2 regions of the Massilia hydrophila genome follow, and region 1 is predicted to be linked to the other one. Evidence: predicted binding sites of a transcription regulator. Region 1 holds the regulator's gene; the other holds the start of a gene.
What was found. The regulator NrdR, encoded in region 1, represses ribonucleotide reductase genes. The targets are predictions, from matches to a motif close to CACNANATNTNGTG.
Positions count from the first base shown of each region.

Region 2: LE190_RS18900 (ribonucleoside-diphosphate reductase subunit alpha) is a predicted target of NrdR. The motif match lies at 2,507-2,520, and genes of this name have one in related genera.

Region 1 is NZ_JAHYBX010000009.1:41,038-45,391, reverse strand. Features, by position in the region: gene LE190_RS18020 (SDR family oxidoreductase) at 1-149, opposite strand, end outside; ZMP/ZTP riboswitch at 283-399, shown strand; gene glyA (serine hydroxymethyltransferase) at 490-1,737, shown strand; gene nrdR (transcriptional regulator NrdR) at 1,789-2,247, shown strand; gene pilV (type IV pilus modification protein PilV) at 2,475-2,990, shown strand; gene LE190_RS18000 (PilW family protein) at 2,987-3,922, shown strand; gene LE190_RS17995 (pilus assembly protein) at 3,930-4,354, shown strand, end outside.
Region 2 is NZ_JAHYBX010000010.1:69,476-73,829, forward strand. Features, by position in the region: gene LE190_RS18890 (sensor histidine kinase) at 1-759, shown strand, start outside; gene LE190_RS18895 (sigma-54-dependent transcriptional regulator) at 780-2,264, shown strand; gene LE190_RS18900 (ribonucleoside-diphosphate reductase subunit alpha) at 2,734-4,354, shown strand, end outside.

The DNA.
Region 1 (4,354 bases):
GGCAGGGCGGCATCGCCCAGTTCGCGCGCCAGCGCCGCGATGCGCTCGCCGCGGCGCGCGGCCAGGATGGCGCGGTGGCCGTGGCGGACGAAGGTGCGCGCCATCGCGGCGCCGAAGCCGGCCGAAGCGCCGGTGATGAAGACGATCATGGTGGATCCCGGAAGCGGAAGAACGGAAAATTGTAGCCCAAATGGCCATGCGCGCGCTGGGCGGCCCCGGCTTGCCAGGACGACAGCGCTTTCCTTGCCCGAAACGGCCCGGATCACATACAATCTGCCCACCTACGTCTCACGTAACTGGCGAAACGCCGCGCGCAGCAGCCTTGCATGCCTGCGCGGCAAAGGTGGACATCCACCGGGGAACGTGAGATGCCATTCGCCGTTCGCCTGGGCAGCCACCGACTGGTACGTGACGTATCGCGGGCTGCCCGTGCGCCTGCCGGTCCCGCCGCTGCCCGTTGCCTGGTATTTCTCTCGATTGGAGTTTTACATGTTTGCAAAAGATCATACGCTTTCCAATATCGACCCGGACCTGTGGGATGCGATCCAGAAGGAAAACCTTCGCCAGCAAGACCACATCGAACTGATCGCGTCGGAGAACTACACCTCGCCGGCGGTGATGGAAGCGCAGGGCTCGCAGCTGACCAACAAGTATGCCGAAGGCTATCCGGGCAAGCGCTACTATGGTGGCTGCGAATACGTCGACGTCGCCGAGCAGCTGGCGATCGACCGCCTCAAGCAACTGTTCGGCGCAGAAGCCGCCAACGTGCAGCCGAACTCGGGTTCGCAGGCCAACCAGGGCGTATTCTTCGCCATGCTCAAGCCCGGCGACACCATCATGGGCATGTCGCTGGCCGAAGGCGGCCACCTGACCCACGGCATGGCCCTGAACATGTCCGGCAAATGGTTCAACGTCGTGTCCTACGGCCTGACCGAGCAGGAAGACATCGACTACGAGGCCATGGAAGCGCTGGCGCGCGAGCACAAGCCGAAGATGATCATCGCCGGCGCCTCGGCCTTTGCCCTGCGTATCGACTTCGAGCGCTTCGCCCGCATCGCCAAGGAAGTCGGCGCCTACTTCATGGTCGACATGGCCCACTACGCCGGCCTGATCGCCGCCGGCGAATACCCGAACCCGGTGCCGCACGCCGACTTCGTCACCTCGACCACCCATAAATCGCTGCGCGGCCCGCGCGGCGGCATCATCCTGATGAAGGCCGAGTACGAGAAGCAGATCAATTCGGCCATCTTCCCGGGTATCCAGGGTGGTCCGCTGATGCACGTGATCGCCGCCAAGGCCGTGGCCTTCAAGGAAGCGCTGATGCCGGAGTTCAAGGAGTACCAGAAGCAGGTGGTCAAGAACGCCGCGGCGCTGGCCAACACCCTGACCGAGCGCGGCCTGCGCATTGTTTCGGGCCGCACCGAGTCGCACGTGATGCTGGTCGACCTGCGCGCGAAAGGCCTGACCGGCAAGGAAGCGGAAGCGATCCTGGGCCAGGCGCACATGACCTGCAACAAGAACGGCATCCCGAACGACCCGCAGAAGCCCTTCGTCACCTCCGGCATCCGCCTCGGCAGCCCGGCCTTCACCACCCGCGGCTTCAAGGAAGAAGACGCGGTCAAGGTGGGCCACCTGATCGCCGACGTGCTGGACAACCCGCATGACGCCGCCACCATCGAGCGCGTGAAGGCGGAAGTCAAGCAGCTGACCGACAAGTATCCGGTCTACGCCAAGTAAGGCAAACCGGGGCCGCCGCCTAAGCGCGCGGCCCCTACGGGATCCGGCGCCATGAAATGTCCGTTCTGCCAGCATGAAGATACCCAGGTCCTCGACACCCGCGTGTCGGAGGAGGCGGATGCCATTCGCCGGCGCCGGCGCTGCACCAAGTGCGACAAGCGCTTCACCACCTACGAGCGCATCGAGCTGTCGATGCCGATCATCGTCAAGAAGAACGGCAGCCGCACCGAGTTCTCGTCCAACAAGCTGCGCGGCAGCCTGATGCTGGCGCTGAGGAAGCGCCCGGTCGCCGCCGAGGCCATCGACACCGCGGTCGCCACGATCGAGGAAAAGCTCCTGACCAGCGGCCGGCGCGAGGTCGATACCGGCTACGTGGGCGAACTGGTGATGCAGGAACTCAGGCGGCTCGACAAGATCGCCTACATCCGCTTTGCGTCGGTCTACAAGAATTTCGAGGACCTGGCCGAGTTCCAGGAAGCGCTGGCCGAAGTCGGCCATCCGCGCAAATAAGCACGCCAACCCGCACGCCAACCCGCACCCCAAGCACCACCCGCGCGCCGCTTATTCCGCTGCGGCGCGCGCTCGGGCAAGGCCGGCTATGCCTGCCCCGCAGTTCCCCTGACACGCTTGCAACAGCTCATGGCTGGCGCCCGCCTGCCTGATAACTTCGCAGCTCGCAGTCGGTGCGCGCCGCAAGGCGCCGCCGCGTTCCCGGTTCAGATCCAAGGGAGGCCGCCGTGCGGGTGCAAGGACAAGGATTCACGCTGGTCGAGGTGCTGGTAGCGCTGCTGGTGCTGGCCGTAGGCGTGGTCGGCGCGGGTGCCACCCAGCTCGGGGCGGAACGCACGCGCCAGCAGTCGGCGCTGAGGTCCGAAGCGGCCCAGCTGGCGGCGGCGCTGGCGGCGCGCATGCAGGTCAATCCGGCGGTGGCGGGCCTGCCGGATGGCGCCAATCCCTATCTCGGCTTTTCCTATGACGCGGCGGACGGCGCGCCGCTGGCCGCCGCCGGCTGCTTCGCCGCCCCCTGCACCCCGGCCGAGCTGGCGCAGTTCGACCTGCACGAGATGCGCCAGGCCGTGCATGCGCACTTTCCGCGCGGCCGCATCCTGGTCTGCCGCGACGGCGCGCCTTGGGACAGCGTGGCCGCGCGCTACCGCTGGGACTGCGACGGCGACGCGGGCGCGCTGCCGGTGGTCAAGCTGGGCTGGGACGGCACCGACGAGGCGCCCGGCTTCGTGGGTGTGCTGCCATGAAGGCGACTCCGCCGCGCCAGGCCGGCCTCGGCATCGCCGAGCTGCTGGTGGCGCTCGGGGTCGGCCTCGGCGTCCTGCTCGGCGCCGGCAGCCTGTTCGTCTGGGCCAGCCGCGCCTTCGCCGCCCAGGCCGAGACGGCGGCGATGGACGACGCCGGCCGCTACGCGCTGGAAGCGATCGCGCGCGCCGTGCGCCAGTCGGCGGCGTCCGACTGGGAGGTCAGCGGCGCAGGTCCCGACCCGACTGCCCCGGCGCCCCTGGCCGGCCTGGATGCGCATCGCGTGCCGCACAGTGGCTTCGGCCTCGACAATGCAACGTCAGCCGCGGTGAACGGCAGCGATGTGCTGGCGGTGCGCTTCCCGGGCGCGGGCGCGCCGCCCAACGGCGACGGCAGCGCGCTCGATTGCGCCGGCTTCAGCGTGCACCGCATGGAGGAAGGCTGGAGCATCTTCTACGTGGCGCGCAATGCCCAGGGCGAGGCCGAACTGCGCTGCAAGTACCGCGGCGCCAGCGCCTGGTCTTCCGATGCCGTGGTGGGCGCGGTCGACGGCTTCCAGGTGCTGTATGGCCTCGACGCCGATGCCGATGGCGCCCCGGAACGCTACCTGAACGCCAGCGCCCTGGACGAGCTCGATGCGGGCCTGGCGCTGGCCGGGGCCACCGCGGCCGAGCGCGAGCAGGACCTGCGCCGGCGCACCCACTGGAAGCAGGTGGCGAGCGTGCGGGTGGCCCTGCTGCTGCACGGCCCGGCCAGCCCGCTCGCGTCGGCGGGTGCGTTCGTGCACGAGCTGTTCGGAGCGGACTACGGCGCGCTGGCGGACGACGACGATCCCGGCGTGCGCTTGCGGGAAGCCGAGCTGGCTGGTGGCGCGGCGCCACGCTACCGCAAGGTGTTCGGCACCACCATCGCGCTGCCGGCGCGCGCCAGGTGAGGGCGGCATGGCGGCTTCCCACGGGCCATCCACGCGCCGCCGGCAAGGCGGGATCGCGCTCCTGACGGCCCTGCTGCTGATGCTGGCGATCCTGATGACCTGCGTCGCCGCCGCCCGCACGGCCCTGAGCGGCGCGCGCGCGGCCGGGCACGAGCGCGACCGCATGCTGGCCCTGCAGGCCGCCATGGCGGCACTGGCCGATGCCGAGCGCGACATCGAAGGCGGGCTCGATCCGTCTTCGGCACGCGCCGCGGCGCTGGCCAGTGCCGGCGCGGCCAGCGCGGCCGCCTTCGCTCCCGGTTGCGAGGGTGGCGCGCCCTACGAAGGCCTGTGCGCGCAGGCGGCGCACAGCGGGGAGATCCTGGCCGCGCTGGCGGACGAGTCCGGTCCGGCGCTGGCGCTCGGCAGCTTCACCGGCGCCGCGATGCCCGC
Region 2 (4,354 bases), on a different contig from region 1:
GACGTGAGCGCCATCGAAAACCAGGCGCAGCAGCTGAAGCTGGCCTCGATGGGACGCCTCACCGCCAGCATCGCGCACGAGGTGCGCAATCCGCTGTCGGCGATCGGCCATGCCACGGCGCTGCTGGCCGAAGACCTGCACGGCCCTGCCGAGGTGCGCCTGTTGAAGATCGTGGGCGACAACGTGGCGCGGGTGAACCGCATGGTCGAGGACATCCTGCAGCTGTCGCGCAAGGTGCAACCGAACGGCGAGCCGGTGCAGCTGGGCGCCTTCCTGGCCGAGCTGAAGGCCGAGTTCTGCGAGACCTATGGGCTGGCGCAGGAAGTGCTCTACATCGGCGACCCCGGCGCCAGCGCGGTACGCTTCGATCCGCTGCACCTGCACGAAGTGCTGCTCAACCTGCTGGGCAACGCGGTGCGCTACGCCAGCCGGCGGCCGGCCAGCATCCGCGTCTTTCCCGCCCACGACGCCGCCGGCAGGATCGAGCTGCACGTGCAGGACGACGGCCCCGGGATCACGCCCGAAGTGCGGGCCCACCTGTTCGAGCCCTTCTACACCACCTCGAGCAAGGGCACGGGCCTGGGCCTGTACCTGGCGCGCGAGCTGTGCCTGAACAACGATGCGCAACTCGACTACGAATACCGCTTCGACGCCATTGATGGCACCGGTGGCAACGATGGCGCCGATGGCGTCGATGGCGTCGATGGCGCCGAGGCCAGCGGCCGCTTCGTGATCAGTTTCGCCCAGCCCGCCGCCTAGCGACGACAAGAAAGGAAATCATGGCCGCACCCCGCATCCTCGTGGTCGACGACGAAGCCGACCTGCGCGAACTGCTCGAGATCACCCTGCTCAAGATGGGCCTGGACGTCGACAGCGCGGCCACGCTGCGCCAGGCGCGCGCCCTGCTGGACGAGCATGACTATGCGCTGGTCCTGACCGACATGCGCCTGCCCGATGGCCTCGGGCTGGAACTGGTGCGCGAAGTGAGCGCCGCCGGCACCGGCACGCCGATCGCCGTGATCACCGCCTATGGCAGCGCCGAGAACGCCGTGGTGGCGCTCAAGGCGGGCGCTTTTGACTACATCTCCAAGCCGGTGGCGCTGGACGCGCTGCGGGTGATGGTGCGCTCGGCCCTGAAGCTGCTGGAGGCGCCGCCGGCGCCGGCCGGCGGCGCGGCGCCCGGCTCGCGCATGATCGGCAGTTCGCCCGCGATGGCGGCGCTGCGCGCCCAGATCGGGCGCCTGGCGCGCTCCAACGCGCCGATCTCGATCACCGGCGAATCCGGCAGCGGCAAGGAACTGGCCGCGCGCGAAATCCACGCCCTGAGCTCGCGCGCCAGCAAGCCTTTCGTGGCGGTGAACTGCGGGGCGATCCCGGAAACCCTGATGGAGGCCGAGTTCTTCGGCTACCGCAAGGGCGCCTTCACCGGCGCCGCGGAAGAGCGCGACGGCTTCTTCCAGGCCGCCAACGGCGGCACCCTGATGCTGGACGAAGTGGCCGACCTGCCGCTGCCGATGCAGGTCAAGCTGCTGCGCGCGATCCAGGAGCGGCGCGTGCGCAAGATCGGCGCCACGGCCGAGGAGCCGGTCGACGTGCGCATCATCAGCGCCACCCACCAGGACCTGGCACGCTGCGTGGAGCAGGGCAGGTTCAGGCAGGACCTGTTCTACCGCCTGAACGTGATCGAGCTGGCGCTGCCGCCGCTGCGCGAACGGCTCGACGACCTGCCGGTGCTGGCCGCGACGATCCTGGCGCGCCTGGCCGGGCCGGACCAGGCCGCACTGGGCCCGGGCGTGCTCGAGGCGCTGCGCGCCTATTCCTTCCCGGGAAACATCCGCGAGCTGGAAAACGTGCTGGAGCGGGCGCTGGCCTTCGCCAACGATGGCGTGATCGAAGTCGGCGACCTGTCGCTGAAAGCGGCGCGCCCGGTAGAGGGCGGGGGCGGGGGCGTGCAGTCGGCCGCGGCGACGCTGCCGCCGTCCTTGACGCAACCTGCGCCGGTGCCGGCGCAGGTGCAGGATACCGGGCAGCCGCCAGCGGCGCTGTCCGCACAGCTGGCGGGGGCAGCCCAGCTCGGGCCGACCGGCTTGCCCAGCAACCTGCCCGAATACCTGAACCAGGTCGAACGCGAGATCATCGGACGCGCGCTGCAGCAGACGCAGTTCAACCGCACCCAGGCCGCGGCCCTGCTGGGGATCAGCGTGCGCCAGCTGCGCTACCAGATCCAGAAGCTGGAAATCTGCGCGCCGGACGACCATGCCTGAGGGCTGCTGTTGTCTTTTCGCCAGTGCAAAATTAACAAGGATGATGCAGCCCGGATGGCCTTGATTACTCAGTGAGCAGCGCTGGCGGCCTTGGTTAGCACTTACTCACCGCGAGCTGCCCACCATTCTCGCTATAACGTCTTGTCAAGCCTGCGAGGCAAAAAAAAGGCCATAAATTGAAAAGTAATTCGCTTGCCCTGACCTGGGGCAGCCACTACAATTAGTCTGATCTCAACGTTGAACACTAGATATAGTGGTACTGAACGACAAGCAACTAGTTCAGCATCGACGTGAAGCTTGCTCTGCAAGCCACTGATTCATCAGCGATTTTCTACCCTGCCGTAATGTTCTTTTCTTGATTGTCAGCAATCGTTTTCGCTGGCGGGGGTTCGCTTTGCTCAAAATTTTGTCCAGTTGACAAGGCTGGTTAAAACAAACGACGGCAGGTTCCGCTGCCACTGGAGGCTCAATGCAAACAGCACAAGACATTTCGATCGTTCCGCACGTCGCACCTGGCGCGGCGGCCACCGCCACCCCGGCCGAGATCGCCGCGCGTGGCGACTATCGCGTCATCCGCCGCAACGGCGCCGTGGTCGCGTTCGAGCCGCACAAGATCTCGGTCGCGATGACCAAGGCCTTCCTCGCCGTCGCCGGCGGCCAGGGCGCGGTCTCGGCCCGCATCCGCGAGCTGGTGGAACAGCTGACCAACAACGTGGTGGCCGCGCTGGTGCGCCGCCAGCCGAACGGCGGCACCTTCCACATCGAGGACGTGCAGGACCAGGTCGAACTGTCGCTGATGCGCTCGGGCGAGCATGACGTCGCGCGCGAGTATGTGCTGTACCGCGCCAAGCGCATGGAAGAACGCAAGGCCGCCAAGGCAGCCGCTGGCGGCACCCCGGTCGCCGCGCCGCAGATCCACGTGGTCGACGGCGGCGAGCGCCGTCCGCTCGACATGAACGACGTCCACGCCCTCGTGAACGCCGCCTGCTCCGGCCTGGAAAAGCATGTCGACGCCGACGCCATCGTCGCCGAGACCCTGAAGAACCTGTACGACGGCGTGCCGGTCGAGGAGCTGCACAAGTCGGCCATCCTGGCCGCCCGCGCCCTGATGGAAAAAGACCCGGCCTACAGCCAGGTCACCGCGCGCATCCTGCTGCATACCATCCGCAAGGAAGTCTTCGGCCATGAAGTGCCGCAGGCCGGCGCCGCTCTTGAGTACATCACCTACTTCCCGCAGTACATCGCCAAGGGCATCCAGAACGAGCTGCTGGACGAAGCGCTGGGCACCTACGACCTCGAGCGCCTGGCGAAAGCCTTAGTGGCCGACCGCGACCTGCAGTTCGGCTACATCGGCCTGCAGACCCTGTACGACCGTTACTTCCTGCACGTGCGCGAAACCCGCATCGAGATGCCGCAGGCCTTCTACATGCGCGTCGCGATGGGCCTGGCCCTGAGGGAAAGCGACCGCGAAGCGCGCGCCATCGAGTTCTACAACCTGCTGTCGAGTTTTGATTTCATGAGCTCGACCCCGACCCTGTTCAACTCGGGCACCCGCCGCTCGCAGCTGTCCTCGTGCTACCTGACCACCGTCGGCGACGACCTGGAAGGCATCTACGACGCCATCAAGGAAAACGCGCTGCTGTCGAAGTTCGCCGGCGGCCTGGGCAACGACTGGACCCCGGTCCGCGCACTGGGCTCGCGCATCAAGGGCACCAACGGCAAGTCGCAGGGCGTGGTCCCGTTCCTGAAAGTGGTCAACGACACCGCTGTCGCCGTGAACCAGGGCGGCAAGCGCAAGGGCGCGGTCTGCGCCTACCTGGAAACCTGGCACATGGACATCGAGGAATTCCTCGACCTGCGCAAGAACACCGGCGACGACCGCCGCCGCACCCACGACATGAACACCGCGAACTGGATTCCGGACCTGTTCATGAAGCGCGTGATGGAAAAGGGTTACTGGAGCCTGTTCTCGCCGAGCGAAACGCCGGACCTGCACGACAAGGTCGGCAAGGCTTTCGAAGAGGCGTATGTCGCCTACGAAGCCAAGGCCGCGCGCGGCGAAATGACCGTGTACAAGAAGGTCGAAGCGC